Linked DNA regions of Thermotoga maritima MSB8. Each later gene encodes a partner of the first gene's protein in a complex. Links are inferred from orthologs where the notes say so. Each region holds a gene or a part of one and is shown on either strand. Other genes may lie near its edges.

Evidence for each region.
Region 2: the proteins of TM_RS03390 (region 1) and fabF are in contact, whole or in part, in a solved structure (PDB 6OKG), measured with the Escherichia coli proteins. The link is inferred for Thermotoga maritima MSB8 from one-to-one orthologs.

Annotation. Positions count from the first base shown.
Region 1 is NC_000853.1:685,347-694,462, forward strand. The notes cover bases 4,511-7,252. They hold TM_RS03390 (acyl carrier protein), read right to left. Parts: upstream 6,134-7,252; coding sequence 5,888-6,133; downstream 4,511-5,887. Other genes in these bases: TM_RS03380 (SAM hydrolase/SAM-dependent halogenase family protein), read left to right, coding at 4,511-4,955; TM_RS03385 (hypothetical protein), read left to right, coding at 4,952-5,881; TM_RS03395 (ribonuclease J), read right to left, coding at 6,167-7,252. Also shown: tRNA (N6-isopentenyl adenosine(37)-C2)-methylthiotransferase MiaB, read right to left, coding at 1-719; speE (polyamine aminopropyltransferase), read right to left, coding at 792-1,673; speD (adenosylmethionine decarboxylase), read right to left, coding at 1,687-2,079; TM_RS03360 (cupin domain-containing protein), read right to left, coding at 2,104-2,634; TM_RS03365 (rubrerythrin family protein), read left to right, coding at 2,916-3,428; TM_RS03370 (class II SORL domain-containing protein), read left to right, coding at 3,441-3,836; rd (rubredoxin), read left to right, coding at 3,847-4,008; more of TM_RS03380, read left to right, coding at 4,164-4,510; more of TM_RS03395, read right to left, coding at 7,253-7,735; TM_RS03400 (GIY-YIG nuclease family protein), read right to left, coding at 7,674-8,105; cysK (cysteine synthase A), read right to left, coding at 8,102-8,977; cysE (serine O-acetyltransferase), read right to left, coding at 8,892-9,116. UniProt on the Escherichia coli protein: Carrier of the growing fatty acid chain in fatty acid biosynthesis.
Region 2 is NC_000853.1:818,822-828,170, reverse strand. The notes cover bases 3,537-6,511. They hold fabF (beta-ketoacyl-ACP synthase II), read left to right. Parts: upstream 3,537-4,392; coding sequence 4,393-5,631; downstream 5,632-6,511. Other genes in these bases: fabK (enoyl-[acyl-carrier-protein] reductase FabK), read left to right, coding at 6,038-6,511; fabZ (3-hydroxyacyl-ACP dehydratase FabZ), read left to right, coding at 5,628-6,041; TM_RS04110 (CTP synthase), read right to left, coding at 3,537-4,251. Also shown: TM_RS04125 (O-antigen ligase family protein), read right to left, coding at 1-1,034; TM_RS04120 (glycosyltransferase family 4 protein), read right to left, coding at 1,051-1,974; TM_RS04115 (PHP domain-containing protein), read right to left, coding at 1,979-2,680; more of TM_RS04110, read right to left, coding at 2,677-3,536; more of fabK, read left to right, coding at 6,512-6,982; TM_RS04090 (biotin transporter BioY), read left to right, coding at 6,979-7,488; fabD (ACP S-malonyltransferase), read left to right, coding at 7,485-8,366; TM_RS04080 (2-phosphosulfolactate phosphatase family protein), read right to left, coding at 8,344-9,027; TM_RS04075 (DUF1611 domain-containing protein), read right to left, coding at 9,021-9,349. UniProt on the Escherichia coli protein: Involved in the type II fatty acid elongation cycle. Catalyzes the elongation of a wide range of acyl-ACP by the addition of two carbons from malonyl-ACP to an acyl acceptor.

The DNA.
Region 1 (9,116 bases):
ATGAGTTCATCGGAAAAGTCCGTTGGATAGGAGGTGAGAAACCAGATTCGCTCTATTCCCTCGATCTTCGAGGCTTCCTCGAGGAGTTTTGCAAGAGAGGAGCCATCCTTCAGGTCCTTTCCGTAGGCGTCCACGTTCTGGCCGAGGAAGGTAACCTCACGGTAGCCCTGCTCTGCGAGTTTTTTCACCTCTTCCAGGATGTCCGCCATCGGTCTGCTTCTTTCCCTGCCCCGTGTGTAGGGAACGATGCAATAGGTACAGAACCTGTCACAGCCGTGGATGATCGTGACCCATGCGTGGTGCCTGCTCGTTCTTATCCTTGGGAGTTCGTGTGTGTACTCGTCCAGGTGGTCTTCAAAGAGCGCCACCTTTTCTCCTTCGAGTGCTTTTTTGACGGCCTCTGTCACCCTCGGAACGGCACGGGTTCCAAGAACAAAGTCCGCTCCTTTTTCGAGGAACTTTTCTCTTTCCTTTTCTGCGACACATCCTGCGACGCCAACGACGATCTTCTTTTTCTTCTTCAGTTTCAGGACCTGTCCCAGTTCGCTGTAGGCTTTCTCCTCGGACTTTCTCCTCACCGCACAGGTGTTTATGATGACCACATCCGCCTCCTCAGGGCTCGAGGCGGGGGTGAAGCCCTCTTTTACAAGAAGACCTGCCATCGCTTCCGAGTCGTTCTCGTTCATCTGACAGCCGAAGGTCTTTATGTAAAATCTCATGTTCGACCTCCCAGTTTGCTCAGACTAATTAGATTATACCAGAAAGGAAAAACCCCGCCGAAGCGGGGCTGTTCACATCAGTCCGAGTTCTTTCTTCACGAAATTCGGGAGGGCAAAGGAGGCAACGTGGACTTCTTCGTTGTAGTACTTCAGTTCTTTGTTGAACTTTCTCACCTTTTCCGGGTCGAAGTCTTTTATCGGGTCTATTCCCTTGGAGGCGAAAGTGTAGGACCACATGCCGGAGGGATAGGTGGTCATGAAACCAAGGTAAACCCTTGTAATCGGAAAGACCTTGCTGATCCTCCTGTAGGCGAGTTTGAACCATCCGATGTCGTAGAACGGATCCTCCGTTTCTGCAGAGAAGACTCCGTCTTCCTTCAATGCGTCGTAGCAGGCCTGGTAGAACTCCTCGGTGAAGAGGTGCCCGCCCTGACCCGCCGTCGGGTCCGTGGAGTCTATGATGATGACGTCGAACTCGTTTTTGAACTTCCTCACGTATTCGGCACCGTTTGCTATCACGATCTCCGCTCTGGGATCGTCGAAACCACAGGAGGTCTGTTTCAGATATTTCCTCGCCGCTTCTATGACGAGGCCATCGACCTCGCAGAGAATGGCTTTTTCTACGCTATCGTGCTTGAGGACTTCTCTGAGCGTTCCCCCATCTCCACCACCGATGATGAGCACCTTCTTCGGATTGGGATGAAGGAACATGGGAACGTGTGCGAGCATCTCGTGGTACATGAACTCGTCTTTCTCTGTTGTCATTGTGATTCCATCGAGTGCGAAGACCACACCGAGATCGGGGTTTTCGAAGATGTCGATCCTCTGTATATCGCTCTGTCCTGAATAAATCACGCGGTTCATCTTCATGAAAAGACCCACGTTGTTTCCCGTGTAGTACTCGAAGTACCAGAGGTGCTGTCTTGGCTGAAGTTCCCTTTCCAGTTCCTTCAACGTTCTCACCTCCTCAGACGGCGGCCTTGTGCGGCGAGTCCTCCGGGATTCCTATCTCGTCGTACCTGCCTCTTTCATGCTCCACCACGTGAACTCTCTTTGCCTTCAGCGCTTTTTTCAGATGTTCGAAGGCTTTCCAGGGATCGACATCCTCTCCGCAGGTGAAGAGATCGATAGCAGCGTACCCGTACTCTGGCCAGGTGTGAATGGTTAGGTGGGATTCAGATATCACCACCACACCACTCACCCCATAGGGGAGGAACCTGTGAAACGTTGACGTGACTATTGTTGCTCCACTTTCATAGGCTGCCTGCTTCATCTCCTGTTCTATCAGCTGCACGTTGTCAAGAACCTCTCTGTCACATTCGTAGAATTCCGCCACCAGGTGCCTTCCCAGACTCTTCATGTTAATCCCTCCCCTCTGAAATTTTTAGTCAATCATGATCCAAAGTAACACCGCCTTTTTCTTTCCCGGATTCTTCACGTAATGCTTTTTGTCTGCTTTGTAGTAGAAACAGTCTCCTTCTTTCAATCTGTAGCGTTTGCCGTCGAGGTAAAGATCTATCCTTCCCTGAATCACAAAGCCGAACTCTGAACCTTCATGGTACGATTCTTCCTCCGTCTGTGCGCCGGGTTCCAGTGTCACGAGAATCGGATCGATCTCTTTGTCTTCCACACCGCTCATCAGAATCTCACTCTTCACACCCTCTGGCTCGTCGTAGACCGGAACCCTCTCTTCCTTTTTGAACACAATCCTCTCTTCTTCCACGTCGGAGAAAAAGTGCTTCAAATCTGTACCCAGTGCTTCTAAGATCCTTTCAAGAGTATCTATGGATGGAGACGTCTTGTCCGATTCGAGCTGTGAAATGAAGCTTCTTGAAAGATCTGTGCGCTCTGCGAGTTCTTCTTGTGTGAGTCCTCTTGAGAGCCTTAATTTCCTGAGTTTTTCTCCGATCCTCACAAAGTTCCCAACCCCTTTGTCCACTATAGTTGACAAACTTGTTCAGTATCACAGACATTATTATACCCACCCCCCTTTCGTTGTCAAGGTTAATTTTGTGTTACTTAAGTTACATTAAGGTAACTTATCTTGGAGGAATGATCTAAAAGCAGATCGCAATCTTTTCTCGATTCAATTAGAACAGCCTCATCGTTTAATGTAACTATTCAAAATCATTACAGTTTATAATTATGTGGTAAAATAAATCCAGGAAATACCATGGAAATAGGGAGGTGCAGGGTATGAGAGAGATGACGAAGAAGTTCCTTGAGGACGCTTTCGCAGGGGAGAGCATGGCGCACATGAAGTATCTGATCTTCGCGGATGAAGCAGAGCAGAGGGGACTGAAGAAACTCGCGAATCTCTTCAGGGCGATCGCGTACGCGGAGTACGTCCACGCGAGGAACCACTACAGAGAACTCGGAAAGATCTACAAAGAGATGGCCGAAAACGTCCAGCAGTGCATCGACGGTGAAACCTTCGAAATCGATGAGATGTACCCGGTTTACAACACCGTCGCACAGTTCCAGGAAGAAAAAGGAGCGGAAAGAAGCACCAAGTTCGCCTGGGAAGCCGAAAAGATCCACGCGGAGATGTACAAAAAGGCCAAAGAACTCGTGGAAAAGGGAGAAGACTACACAGCGGAGAAGATCTACATCTGTCCCGTCTGTGGTCACACCGTTGAAGGAGAGCCACCAGAGAAGTGTCCGGTTTGCGGAGCACCGAAGAGCGCTTACAGGGAATTTTCAATTTAAAGGAGGGATAGCATGAAACTTTCTGATTTCATCAAGACGGAAGATTTCAAGAAGGAAAAGCACGTTCCGGTCATAGAAGCACCCGAGAAGGTGAAAAAAGACGAAAAAGTTCAAATCGTGGTTACCGTGGGAAAGGAGATCCCGCACCCGAACACAACAGAACACCACATCAGGTGGATCAAAGTTTTCTTCCAACCTGATGGTGATCCATACGTTTACGAGGTGGGAAGGTACGAGTTCAACGCGCACGGAGAGTCCGTTCAGGGGCCGAACATCGGCGCTGTTTACACAGAGCCTACTGTCACAACCGTGGTAAAATTGAACAGATCGGGAACGATCATAGCCCTCTCCTACTGCAACATACACGGCCTCTGGGAAAGCAGTCAAAAGATCACTGTTGAAGAGTGAGGTGAGTTCTGTGAAGAAGTACAGGTGCAAACTCTGTGGTTACATCTACGATCCTGAACAAGGAGATCCCGACAGCGGAATCGAACCGGGGACACCCTTCGAGGATCTTCCAGACGACTGGGTCTGTCCGCTCTGTGGAGCTTCGAAGGAGGATTTTGAACCGGTTGAGTGATCTGGAAGTCTTACCGTCAGAGAAAGGGGAGGCTGGCCCTCCCCTTTCTCTTTCCCCACGACCCGGCGGGCTCGGGCGGGATCCGAAAAGAAAATGATAACTCTCGTTATAATAATACCATAAAGTAGATAAACAAAAAATCTGGGGGGAGAAAGATGATCGGATTTCTCACAGACTGGGGCTTGAAGAGTCACTACGTGGGAGTCGCGAAGGCGGTGATCAAGAGGATAAACCCCTCCGCGGAGATCATCGACATCACGCACGAAGTAGAACCTTTCAACGTGAGAAAGGCGAGTCACGTTCTCTACAGAGCCTCCCTCGATTTTCCTCCTTCCACCGTCTTTCTTGTGGTTGTCGACTACGGCGTTGGAACTTCAAGAAAGGCGATCGTGATGAAGACCAAGAACGACCAGTACTTCGTGGCACCCGACAACGGAGTTCTCACGGTTGTAGCTGAAGAATACGGAGTTGCCGAGATCAGAGAGATAGAGAACAGAGAGCTCTTCTACAAGAAGAATCCTTCCTTCACTTTCCACGGAAGGGACATCTTCGCACCGGTTGCCGCCCACCTCGACATGGGACTTCCGCTGGAGAGAGTGGGAGACAGACTGCTCTCGTACGAGGTTCTCAAGATGAGAAAGCCTGTTGTCGAGAACGAGAAAGTCATCGGAGAAGTGGCGATAGTTGACACCTTCGGAAACGTGTCGACGAACATTCCCTTCGATCTCTTTTTGAAGCTCAGTGTGGATTTCGACGACGTGGTGAGAGTGAGAGTGGGAAGAAAAGAGTTCAAAGCGGCTGTCGCGAAGGCCTTCGGAGATGTGGACACGGGAGAACTGCTCGTTCATCCAGACAGCGCAGGTTTCCTCGAAATCGCCGTGAATCTGGGAGACGCGAGTCAGGTGCTTTCGGTTAAAGAAGGAGACGAGATCGAGATATGCAGATGAAACAGGTTCTTCTTGAGGCAAGGCAGGATTTTCTGAGTCTTCTCAAAAGAAGAGGCTGGAAGGAGAAAGACCTGAATATACTGAGAGGAATCTTCCTTGGAGAGCTTTCCAGGGTGGACGTGCCGGCTGACATCTTTGAGCTTGCTATCAAGGAGGCCGTGAAGGGGAACTTGAAGCTTTCTTCGAAACTCCTTGGAGTGAGTGAGATAGACACTCTTGAGATCCTCTTCTGGTACCTGCCGAAGAAGTATCCCCTTCCTTCAGAGAGGCTCAAAAAGAGGCTGAAAGCCGAAAGCGTGAAAGAGTTCATCGAAGAAGCCAACAGACTTAGGGTGAAACTTGGAAAGAAGGATTTCATGGAGCTCTACCTTCATCTCGAAGAAGCGGAAGAAGAGGAAGAAAAAAGAGAGAACACGGATCTTCTGGAGAGAGTTCGAAACCTTTCGATTGAGAAACTATCAGAGAGTGAGATTGAGGAGTTGAGATACTTCTACTCCTTGCTCGATCTTCGAGGAAAGGAATCCGTGAGAACGCTGAACGTTCACCCGTACATTCTTTCTGCCATCATCAGAAACCCTTCTGCACCGATCGTCATCGATGGAAGCAACCTGCTCTGGCGTGGAGGACTCTCCGTCTCTTACATCTACGAGGTGTTTGAGAGGCTTGCTGTTTTCAGGGAGTTCTTCTTTCCCTACAGGATCGTTTTCGACAGGAACGCGGAGTTCGTGCTGCCAGTTCACGAGAGGAAGGGATTCGAAAGGTGGAAAAACTCTCCGAACGTTCTCTTCGAATCTCCAGCGGATGGCCTCATCATCTCCCTTGCGAACACCATGGACGCGGTGGTTCTGAGCGGTGACAGGTTCAGAGATCACGGTCTTCCCAGGAGGGTTAGGGTCCTAACACCGGAGGAGATAGAAAAGGGGTGAGCGAGCTCACCCCAATTTCTTTTCAATGTAGCTGACGATGTCGCCGACCGTTGAGATCTTTTCAAGATCGGCGTCATCCACCTTTACACCGAACTCGCTTTCGAAATCCATCACGAGATCAACGAGGTCGAGGGAATCCGCACCGAGATCGTCTATGAGTTTTGCCTCCTCTGTGACCTGTGACTCATCCACTCCGAGTTTTTCAGAGATTATGCTCTTCACCTTTGAAAAGATCTCCTCTCTGCTCGCCACTTTTCCACCTCCTCTTAGAAGTGTCGAAAAAAATTATAACACAATCACATTCTCAAGTAAGACCCTTTCACCCCAGCGCTCGACGAACCAGCCCGGATTCAGGGTGTGAACGGGCACTATGTAATCTGGGTTCAGTTCGTTCAAAATCTTTTCCAGACCCTGAGGAGAGACGTGGCCCGAGGCGTGGAACTCTTTTGTGAAGACAATGTTTCCGTTCACTTCTCTTATGCCGAAAGGAATTATATTGAAGTACCTGAGCCAGTTCATGAAGCGCTTCGCGTCGATCTCCTGCTCTTCCGTGTAGGCTTCGCTCGTCGAATGGATATAGACGGCGCCGTTCAGAACTCTTTCGTCGAGATCGAGGATGTGCGGGAAGTCCCAGTATCCCGCGACCATGGTGTGTTTTTCTGGATGCAGGTTTATTTCCTCTGGTGAGAGAAGGATCCCTTCCTCTCTGGCTCGAAGCAGTGCGTCTTTTTCGAGGTTTATGTAGGTGACCTTCCCGGGGTGGTAGACACGAACGAAAGACCTTTCCTCATCCGTCAGCTTCCAGAGTGGTTCCACTCGTTCCATCTCGAGAAGATAGGCATAGTCTTTTGGCATGAGAACGAGTCTTCTGTCGTTTTCCATGCAGACCTTAAGGAAGGTGAAGAGCCTCTCCAGGTGTCTGATGGGAAAATCCACGAGTATCAGGTTCTTTGTCCCCCTGAAAACTCTCATCGCGTTTTCGAAGACGTCCTTTTCCGTGTTCTCAATGTTCTCTTCCCTCGTGACTCTGGTTCCCTCAACGATGAGAACGAGCGGGCGCTTGTCCTTCAGATTCTCAAAAAATCTCGAGGTCCTGAGGGAAAGTGCGAGTCTCTTTTCACCGAGAGTGTCCAGCCAGTAGCGCTCTTCTTCTGCTGTCTCGGGACCCGTTCTGAAGTCTCCGGTGTAGGCGAGCCAGAGATCGTCCACCCTTGCCGCAAGACCCGCGGCTCCTATGACGGAGTGGTACACGGGTTCAACGAACAGTTCGTTTTTCCACAGAGAGTTCACATCGACGACTGTTAAGTCATCGTTGAACTCTATATTCTTGGGAAAAGAAACGCGTCTTGTCAACTTCTCCGCGTTTTTCGAATTTCCCGGGCTCACCGTGAGGTCTTCGCGGATTCCGTTTTCCAGATCTTTATCGTTGACCTTTCTTCTTTTCTTTCCACCGAGCTGAGTCAGAACGTTCGAGTTGCTCGTGTACACACTGGCTCTCATCACCGCGAAGGTTTCACCGGTCATGAGGAGGGGGATCTTTTCGTCTATGAGGCCCACCATTCCGGTGTGATCCGCGTGCGCATGGCTCAAAAAGAGAAAGGCGTGGTTCACAGGATCTTCGAACTTTCCATCGAAGAGGTCGTCTCTGTAGATGTTGAGCCGGGGAACCATTTTGAGCTTCAGCAGGTCATGAAGGATCTTACCTGTTCTGGGGTTCAAAAACTCCTCAAAGAACTCTCCCCATCTGGAAAAGTTCAACCCGAAATCCAGAAGAAAACCGTCGTTCTCAGAATCAACCACTCTGATTTTGTTTCCCCCTATGTTTCTGTGCCCGTCGAATATCTCTATTCTCACGGAACCCCCCCAGAAGAGAAAAGAGTTTGTCTGGATCAACGTGGTAGAGGTTGGTCTTCACCCTGAGATCGCTCGCACCGAAGTCCTCTATTCCTTCAAAATGATATGATAGCACATTCGAGATCTCCTCTTCGATCCTTTTCCCGCTGAACATTATCAATCCAGCGATCTGTGCGTGATCCAGCAGGTAGTCGATGTGCCAGTGCCTCTTTCGGGAGCCGAGAAAATAACGGGGGATCCTCTTGAAGAATCCCCCCATTGCAGATCCAACGTAGGCGTAGTAGCCCGGCTCCAGATGAGATGCTTTCTTTCCATACCTCAAAGCAACACTCTCTTCGAGTTTCAAAAGCAAAACGTAAGTTCCCTTCATAGGATACTCAGGTATCTTTCCGCGTGGTCCGGTGCAACGGTCACAACCCTCGCGTCTGGCCCGAGTTTCTGGGCTACTTTCAAAGCGGCTGCGACGTTGGCACCGGAAGAGATCCCTACGAGAAGTCCCTCTTTTTTTGCGAGGTACCTCGCCATCTCGTAGGCCTCTTCGTCCTCCACGGTGATCACTTCGTCTATCACGGATCTGTCCAGGATCTTCGGAACAAAGCCCGCTCCTATACCCTGGATGGCGTGTTTTCCCGGCTGGCCTCCAGAGAGAACGGGAGATTTTGCGGGCTCTACCGCTACTATCTTCACTCCGTTTCCAAAGAAGCCTTTCAAAACCCTTCCCACTCCGCTGATCGTGCCTCCCGTTCCCACTCCCGCGACGAAGGCGTCTATCTGATAGTCCATCTGTTTGAGGATCTCCGGACCTGTAGTGAACTGGTGAGAGTAGACGTTGTAGGGGTTTTCGAACTGGTTGAGCATGTGCGCGCCGGTTTCTCTGGATATCTCGAGCGCCTTTTCCACCGCACCTTTCATTCCCAGTTCCCCTGGTGTGAGAACGAGTTCTGCTCCGAGCATTTTCAGGACCTTTCTTCTCTCAACGCTCATGGTTTCGGGCATCGTGAGGATCACCCTGTGTCCTCTCTTTGCTCCGATCATCGCTATGGCGATTCCCATGTTGCCGCTCGTTGGTTCCACGATACCGTTCTTGAGGAGTCCTCTTTTCTCTGCGTCGAGAATCATGAAGAGGGCGGGTCTGTCTTTTACACTACCACCGGGATTATTCTTTTCCAGTTTCAAGAAGATTCTCGAGTCTATCGAATCGAGTCTCACTATAGGAGTGCTCCCTATCAGTCTTTCCATCATCGCAGAAATCCCTCCTCCACTTGACTATTCTCGCAGGAACACCTACGACAACGGCTCCGTCTGGAACATCCTCAAGGACGACCGCGTTCGCACCCACAACGGCGTTGTTTCCCACCCTTATCGGGCCGAGGATCTTCGC
Region 2 (9,349 bases), 130 kb from region 1 along the record:
ATCAGAATCGGGTGGTCTTCTATAACATCTCCCATGTAGTTTATCGTGAGAATCTGATACGTTCCGATTCCGGTACCGAGAATCTTGTGTGTTCTCCACTGGTATATCGATGAGAACCAGGACAGAAGCCTCTCGTGCCAGGAACTCACCTCGGCAACCGCCTGAATTCTTCCTGCGGGAGATACCATTCCGTAACCGTTCAGAGGAGTGGGAAGATTGTAGAGAACAACGAGGACGATCGAAGCGATCAGAACGAAAGTCATGAGAGTTTTACTCATGTTCAGAACTTCTCTGTCTGTCTCTTCCGAAACCTTCTTTTTTCTGAAGATCATGTAGAACGCTACGAAAATACAGAGGGAGATGATGTTCGCAACGTACAGCGATCTCGTCTGAGACACCAGTATTCCCGAAACCATGAGAAGCGCAGAAACTGAGGCTATCACTTTGATCACAGACGCTTCTTTTCTTTTGAAATCGGCTGACGCTATGAGATAGATAGCGAGCGGAAGGTTCAGGGAGAGAAAGTTCGAGACGAAGTTCACGTTTCCTATGGTCGCCTTCACGGTTGCCCTCGAAAAGGGACTCCCCACACTTCCAAGAAAAACATCGACACCGCCGTAGAAGTTCAAAAGCGCGTCGAAAGCTATGAATCCCGCAAGAGCCACACTGACCGTGAGAAATCTTTTTATTCTTTCTTTTGTGACGAAGAAGTTCGAGATGAAGATCGATGTGAAGAACATGAGAAGAACGTAGATCGCTATGTCAAAAGAATATCTGAAATAGACAGGATTATCGCGATAGACATTTATCGTGGATAAAAGAGCCGAGATAGCGAAGGCAAAAAAAGCCACGTGGGCCATGTTGAATCTGATTTCCAGTTTTTCCTTCCTGAGAATCTTCATCAGGACCATGGAGAACATGACACTCAGAAACACCGTGATCAGAGCGTACTTTGGAACGCTGAACTCGTACGTGAGTTTCCTGGACGAGAAAAGGGCAACTACGACGTACATGACGTAAAACAGAATCTCCATAAGTTTTCCCTCCCGCTCAATCGTAATGAAGAAGCCCGAGGCCTTTGATGAGAACAAAAGAAAACACAACGGCTAAAACAAACGTCACCACACTCATCACGATATTTCCCAGAGCTCCAAAGCTGAACCCACAGAACACAGCGTGCGTTGCTATCATGATGAAGAGAGCTCTTTTCACCCCGAATCTTCGAGAGAGCTTGTCGTACATGTGATTCCTGTCTCCTCTGAAGATCGATTTTTTGTTCCTGTACCTCCTCAGAACACTCGCCAGAAAATCCAAAAAGAAGATCCAGAGAGGAAAAATCATCGTGAGGAATGTATCGAAAGAGGCAAATCGATTCTGGGAAAGAACGATCGCGGATAGCAAAACAGCCATCAGATAACTTCCCGCATCGCCCATGAAGATCCTCGCGGGTGGAAAATTGAAAACAAGATAGCCAAGAGATGCACCGAGAAGGGAGAGAGAGAGGTTTTCGAAGAACACGCCTCTAACCAGAAAGAAATAGGAGAGCGCCGACAGAGCCACAAGACTTCCACAGAGCCCATCCATACCGTCCATCATGTTCACGGAATTTATGAGAACGACAACAAAGAACAACCAGAAAGTGGAAACCAGTAAATTGTCGAGGCCGATGAATCTCCACACGAGCAGAAGCGAAATGCCAAATTCTGCGATCAACCTTAAAAAAGGAGAAAGAGAGAACAGATCATCCATCAATCCCAGAGCAAGAGCGATCGATGCCGAAAGGAGAACCACCGTGTCGTTCCACAAGAACGGAAGGACCCCCACAAATATTCCCAGCCCACCCAGGTAAGGTGTTTCTCTCCCGTGGGGCTTCAGAACACCATCCGGCCTGTCCACGATGTTCAGTCTTTTCGCAACTCTTCCGAAGAACCAGACACCGAACAGACTCAAAAGAAAACTCAAAAGAAAAGCCATTCCTTCACCTCAGTTTCACGGTAACGAGTTTCTTCCCATCGACAGCGAGGTACTCGAAATTAAACTTTTTGAGTTCTCTCATGACTTCTTCTATTCCTCGACCTATATGTTGCGATTCGTGTGCGTCCGAACCAATCGTCACGACTCTCCCACCGAGATCGTAATACATCTCCACTATCCAGTAGTCCGGATTGGGTTTCCCGTGCTTGAAGAGACCAGCAGTGTTGATTTCAAGGGCCTTTTCGTTTTTCACGAGGAACACCAGAATCTTTTCTATCAAATCTCTGTTCGCTTTGAAATCTGCCTTCGCGTATCTTGCCGGATAGTCCAGGTGTGCAAGTGTGTGGAATTTCACCCTTTCCATCACAAAGAGCGTTCGCTCCAGATAGTCTCTTGCGAGCTCATCCGGTGGAAGGTTCTCATCGTACCGATGTATCCCAAGAAGAAGGTAGTCGAAACCATCGGGAAAAACCGCCTCTCCCACACCATCCCAGCTGATCTCCGCTCCCTTCGGAAGATCGTATTTCTCCATGGTGAGAAAGTACTCTTCAACGTTGAAATCGTGAACGAGTTCCCCGTTTTCGTATTCGTAGTGATCCGTGATACAGAAATGTTCGATACCGAGCTTCTGCACCTGAGAGATTATGTCGTCTATTTCCGCCTTTCCATCGTAGGAGAACGTGGAGTGAAGGTGCATGTCTATCATTGTGATCCCTCCAGGACTTTTCTCAAATAGACAAAAATCGGGTGCGGTGCTCCCACTTTGCTCTTGTACTCGGGATGAAACTGAACACCAACAAAGAAAGGATGATCTTCAAGCTCAACGGCCTCTATGAAGTCGGATTTCGCGGACACGACGAGCTTGTACCCTTCTTCTCCAGGTTTTTTGAACAGCTCCGGAAACGCTTCTTCGTTGGCTTCGTATCTGTGCCTGTGCCTTTCGTAGACTTCCTCAACTCCACCGTAAACTTCGTAGAGTTTCGTTTTTGGAAAAATTTTCACCTTTTGAGCTCCAAGCCTCATCGTACCACCGAGCTTCAATATTCTCTTCTGCTCCTCCATGAGATCCACAACAGGATAAGGTGTGTTCGGATCGAACTCGGTGGAATTGGCCTCTTTGTAGCCGAACACGTTGCGTGCGAACTCTATGACCATGAGCTGCATACCGAGACATATTCCAAGTATGGGCTTCTTGTTCTCACGTGCGTACTTTATGGCTTTTATCTTGCCTTCTACACCTCTTCTTCCGAATCCACCGGGTATGATGAGGGCATCGTATTCGTCGAGCACTTTCTTTACTTCTTCGTCGTTCATGTCTTCGAGCATCTGACTGTCCACCACGGTGGGCTTTTCTATTCCTGTCAAAAAGACCGACTCTATGATGCTTTTGTACGCGTCGTCCGTTCCAAGATATTTTCCAACGAGCGCTATCCTGTAGGGTTTGAAAGCTTTGGGATAGGACCAGTTGAACGTGGATTTTTTCAGCTCAACGTTCAACTTGGAAGCAATCTTCTCGTGCAAACCCATATCTCTCAGTATTTCTGGAACTTCATACACGTTCTTCGTATCGGGCAGGTTTATCACAAAATCGCGTGGAACACCGGAGAAAAGAGCCACCTTGTTCATACTGGGGACATCGAGGGGAAACTCGCTCCTCACGATGACCATATCCGGTGTGATTCCTATCCTTCTCAAAAGCTGAACGGATTGTTGAGTGGGTTTCGTCTTGAACTCGTTGGTCGTCCGAAGGTAAGGAACGTACGTGACGTGAGCGAAAAGGAAGTTTTCCTTTCCTTCTTCCATCTGGAGTTCTCTCACAGCCTCCAGAAAGACTTCCCCTTCGATGTCTCCAACGGTACCTCCTATCTCGACCACGAGGAGTTCCGCCTCGAGCGCCCTTATTCTGTCTTTTATCTCCTCAGTGAGATGCGGTACGATCTGGACGGTGTTCCCAAGGTATTTTCCCTGTCTTTCCTTCTCTATGACACGAAGGTACACCTGCCCCGCTGTCATGTTGTTCTGCCTCGTCATGTCTCTTCCAAGGAATCTCTCGTAGTGACCGAGGTCCAGATCCGCCTCGTAGCCATCCTCGGTGACGAAGACTTCTCCGTGCTGGTTGGGATTCATGGTACCAGCGTCCACGTTGAGATAAGGATCGATTTTCAACACGTTCACATCGACACCGTGTTCTTTCATCAACCTCGCTAAGGAAGCCGAGAATATTCCCTTCCCAATACCGCTGAGGACTCCTCCCGTCACGATCACGTATTTCTTCATCCTATTCCCTCCTTCTCCTCAATATGTTATCACCTGGAGAGTAAATTTCTCATTTCCTTAACATGAGAGAACATCGGGATTGTAACCCAATGTGAGATTATGGTATAATCATGCCAGATTTTTTTGTCAGGAGGTGGTATTTTGAAGCGGGTAGTTATCACGGGTATGGGTATCGTGAGTCCCTTTGGTGTTGGAAAAGAGAGAAATTTAGAAGGACTTAGAGAAACTAAAGTAACGATAGATCGAATATCTTCTTTTGATGCTTCTAACCTTCCCGTCCAGATCGCCGCAGAGGTGAGAGATTTCAAACCGGAGGAGTACATAAATCCGAAACTGGTCAGGAGAACAGACCGTTTCGTTCACTTCGCTCTGGTCAGCGCGAAAGAAGCTGTGGAAGACGCCGGTATAAACTTCGAACCGTACGCCGACAGGACAGCCACCATCATAGGATCCGGCATGGGAGGATTTCTGACGCTCGACAGCGAGAACAACAAATTCCTGAGTCAGGGTCCAAGCAGAGTCAGTCCGTTCCTGATTCCGATGATCCTCATCGATATGGCTTCCGGTGTCGTTGCAATGGAATACGGACTGAAAGGACCGAACTTCTCTTCTGTAAGCGCCTGTGCTTCATCCCTCCACGCGGTAGCTCTCGGTGCTCTCCTCATAAGACACGGATACGCGGATGTGGCAGTCGTCGGGGGAACCGAGGCAACGATTGCTCCACTTCCCATCACCGGGTTTGCCAACATGAGAGCACTCTCAAGGAGGAACGACGATCCAAAGCGTGCTTCTCGTCCGTTCGATAAAGACAGAGACGGCTTTGTGATGGGTGAAGGCGGTGCGGTTCTCATACTCGAAGCCGAGGAAGTGGCAAAATCGAGAGGAGCGAAAATTCTCGCGGAGATCAAGGGAGTGGGTATGACGGACGACGCGTACCACTTCAGTGCTCCAGATCCAGAGGGCAGAGGGGCAGCAGAAGCCATGAAACTCGCCCTGAAAGAATCCAGTCTGGCTGTCGAAGACATCGACTACGTGAGCTGTCACGCCACAAGCACACCAGCAGGTGATGAAGCGGAACTCAAAGCGATAAAGAAAGTCCTTGGAGAACACGTAAAGAACGTCGCCATAAACTCTTCGAAAGCCCTTATAGGACATCTCCTTGGTGCCGCCGGTGCTTCCGAACTCGTTCTTGCCATCCTTCAGATGCAGAACTCTTTCGTCCACGGCATGCCGAACCTTGACAATCCGATCGACGAAGCGAAAGGAACCGGCCTTGTCGGTAAAGAACCCGTTCAGATGGAGATCAAAAACTTCATAAAGAACTCCTTTGGTTTCGGCGGGCACAACGTGTCCATCGTGGTGGGGAGGTATGAATCATGAACATAGATTACGTGAAGTCGATCCTTCCGCACAGGTATCCATTTCTCCTAGTTGACGGTGTGATAGAAGAATCAGAAGACAGGATCGTCGCCTTCAAAAACATCAGCATTTCTGATCCCGTCTTCCAGGGACATTTCCCGGAGTATCCGATATACCCGGGTGTTCTCATCGTAGAGGGCCTTGCTCAGACCGCTGGAATTCTCCTTTTGAAGAGTGTGGAAGGAATTCCTCTGTTTCTCGGAATAGACGAAGCGCGTTTCAAGAAGGAGGTACGTCCGGGTGACAGGCTGATCTACGAAGTGAGAAAGCTCGGTGAAAAACTCGGCACGGTTCAGGTGGAAGGAGTTGCAAAGGTCGATGACAAAATCGTGGCGAAAGCCAGGCTTTTGCTGGGGGTGAAAAAGAAATGACCGTGAGAACAAGAGTGACAGATCTTCTGGAAATAGAGCATCCAATCCTCATGGGTGGAATGGCCTGGGCGGGAACTCCCACCCTCGCAGCAGCGGTATCGGAGGCGGGAGGACTTGGAATCATCGGATCCGGAGCCATGAAGCCGGACGACCTGAGAAAAGCGATCTCCGAACTCAGACAGAAGACGGACAAACCCTTCGGTGTAAACATAATCCTTGTCTCTCCGTGGGCGGACGATCTCGTCAAGGTGTGCATAGAAGAGAAAGTACCCGTCGTCACGTTCGGTGCGGGAAACCCAACGAAGTACATAAGGGAACTCAAGGAAAACGGAACAAAGGTGATACCCGTTGTCGCCTCCGACTCTCTGGCAAGGATGGTGGAAAGAGCGGGAGCGGATGCGGTGATAGCGGAAGGGATGGAGTCCGGTGGACACATAGGTGAAGTCACAACCTTCGTTCTCGTCAACAAAGTCTCCAGGAGTGTGAACATCCCCGTGATCGCAGCGGGAGGCATCGCCGACGGAAGAGGTATGGCAGCCGCCTTCGCACTCGGAGCGGAAGCCGTTCAGATGGGAACCAGGTTTGTGGCGAGTGTGGAAAGCGACGTGCACCCGGTTTACAAAGAAAAGATCGTCAAGGCTTCCATAAGAGACACCGTTGTGACGGGAGCCAAACTTGGACACCCCGCGCGCGTTCTCAGAACTCCCTTTGCAAGGAAGATCCAGGAGATGGAGTTTGAAAACCCCATGCAGGCTGAAGAAATGCTGGTGGGAAGTCTCAGAAGAGCGGTCGTTGAAGGCGATCTGGAGAGAGGATCCTTCATGGTGGGACAGAGCGCCGGCTTGATCGATGAGATAAAACCGGTGAAGCAGATCATAGAGGATATCCTGAAGGAGTTCAAAGAAACGGTGGAGAAGCTGAGGGGGTACATCGAAGAGTGAGGCAGCTCATAAAGGCAGGGATTTTCACAGCTCTCATCGTGGTGGGGGCATGGATCTCGATCCCTCTGGGGCCTGTTCCCTTTACCCTTCAGGTGTTCTTTGTCTTTCTTTCAGCGTACGTTCTGGGAAAGAAATACGGAACTCTTGCAGTTGCAACGTACGTTCTGCTTGGAGCCATGGGACTTCCCGTCTTTGCGAATTTCAAGGGTGGTGCGCAGGTCCTTGTGGGACCAACTGGTGGGTACCTCTTCGGATTCATCCTCGGAGCGTTCGTGATCGGCCTTCTGGCTGAAAAGAAGGAAAGTTTCGCCTGGTATCTCGCTTCCGGGGTAGCAGGACTCGGCATCATCTATGCGCTCGGTGTCTTTGTATTGAACTTCTACGTTCACGATATCAGGAAGGCAATTTCCGTGGGATTCGTTCCCTTCGTCTGGTTCGATCTGATAAAACTGGTCGTTGCTGCTCTGATAGCGCTGAGGCTCAAGAAACTGGAGGTGGAACGGTGAGAGCGTTTGTCTTTCCCGGACAGGGATCGCAGTACTCTGGAATGGCGAAGGATTTTTCCGTTTACGAGTCTTCGAAAGAAATATTCGAAAGATCGAAAAAGGTACTGGGCTTTGATATCACGGAGATCATGAACGGTGACGAAGAAACATTGAAACTCACAGAGAACGCCCAGCCTTCGATCTACATAACGAGTTACATCGCTTTTCTCGAGCTGGAGAAGAGAGGTATCCTGCCCGATGTTGTGGCAGGACACAGCCTCGGAGAGTACACCGCCCTGGCAGTGGCAGGAGTCTACGATTTCGAGACGGGGCTTTATCTTGTGAGAAAAAGGGGAGAGTACATGTCGAAGGCACTGGAACCGGGGAAAGGCACGATGGCCGCTGTCATAGGGCTCAACATTGAAACCATAGAAGAAGTGGTGAACTCTATCGAAGGGGTTTACATAGCGAACTACAATTCCCACGATCAGGTTGTGATCAGTGGGTTGAAGGAATCGGTGGAAAAGGCAATGGAGATTCTCAAAGAGAAAGGAGCTCGCCGTGTCGTGGAACTCATGGTTTCAAGCCCGTTTCACACACCGTTTCTGGAGTACGCCAGGGAGAAAATGAAGGAAGAAGTGGAGAAGGTGGACTTCAAAAAGCCGAGATGGCCCATCGTTATGAACTCGACAGCAAAACCAACGGAAAATCCTGAAGAGATAAAGAGGAACATAATCGAACAGATTACAGGGCCGGTTCTGTGGAAACAGTCGGTTGACACCATGAAAAAAATGGGAGTAACCGAGTTCGTTGAAGTTGGTCCAAAGACCGTTTTGAAAAACCTGTGTAGAAGAATGGGAGCGAACGCAAAGCACTTCACGGAAATTCTTTCAGAATGAACACACCGTTCACGAGGGCAGGTACTGTTTTGAAAAGATCCTCAGTCGTGCAGAATTCGATATCGTTTTCGAATCCAAGAGAAATCAGCCTTTTTGCGTGGGAGGAGTGTTTTTTGATCTCCTCCCTTGTGTTTTCCACGGACTCAAAATACCTCTCCGCCGCGTGAGCGCCGTCCCCAAGATCGTTTCGCTTTAGCCTCTTCACTATCGCGCCAGCGAGCAGAAAATCTTCCAGGGAGAATCTGCCGTTCGTTCCAGCACACACGAGCAGTATGTCTTCTTTGCTTTTCAAATACTCAACGACCGCTGACAAATTCAAAAAAGAAGCCGCTATTATCTCTTCACTTCTGATTTTCTCTATCACCTGAGTGCCGTTTGTGGTCGTGAGAACGATGGTTTTTCCTGATATCTTTTCCTTCCTGTATTCCAGAGGGGAATTTCCAAGGTTGAATCCTTTCGGTTTTTGTGCGTTCCTCTCTCCGCAGATCAGAACACCTTCTTTTTTCTTCTCCAGAGCCTCTTCGATGGTTTTCACGGGTATCACACCAGAAGCACCGTTCGAAAGAGCGGTCACAATGGTGCTAGTTGCCCTCAGAACATCTATCACAACCGCCGTTCTACACTCCACAGGTGAGCATGGTGCCATTACAACGTCTACCATACCATTGCCCTCTCCAGCATCTCGTCGAGGTCATCTGTGTTGAACGGATCGTAAACGGGAAGATCCGTTTCGAAGCCTCCGTTGAGAGACACCCCACCTATCACCTTCGCGTTAGAGAGAGTCTCTATCAACCTTCTTTCCTCTTCAAAATCCGGTTTTTTTGGAATTTCCGGGAAAGATTCAAAATGGTCTCTGCTCGGATCGTGAACCAGGAAAACCACGTCAGGATTGGAACCGTACAGAAGGCCGAGGGTGACCTGGCCGTAAGCGGGATGTCTCAGGGCTCCTTGTCCCTCCACGAAGACGATCTCTTTTCCCGTTT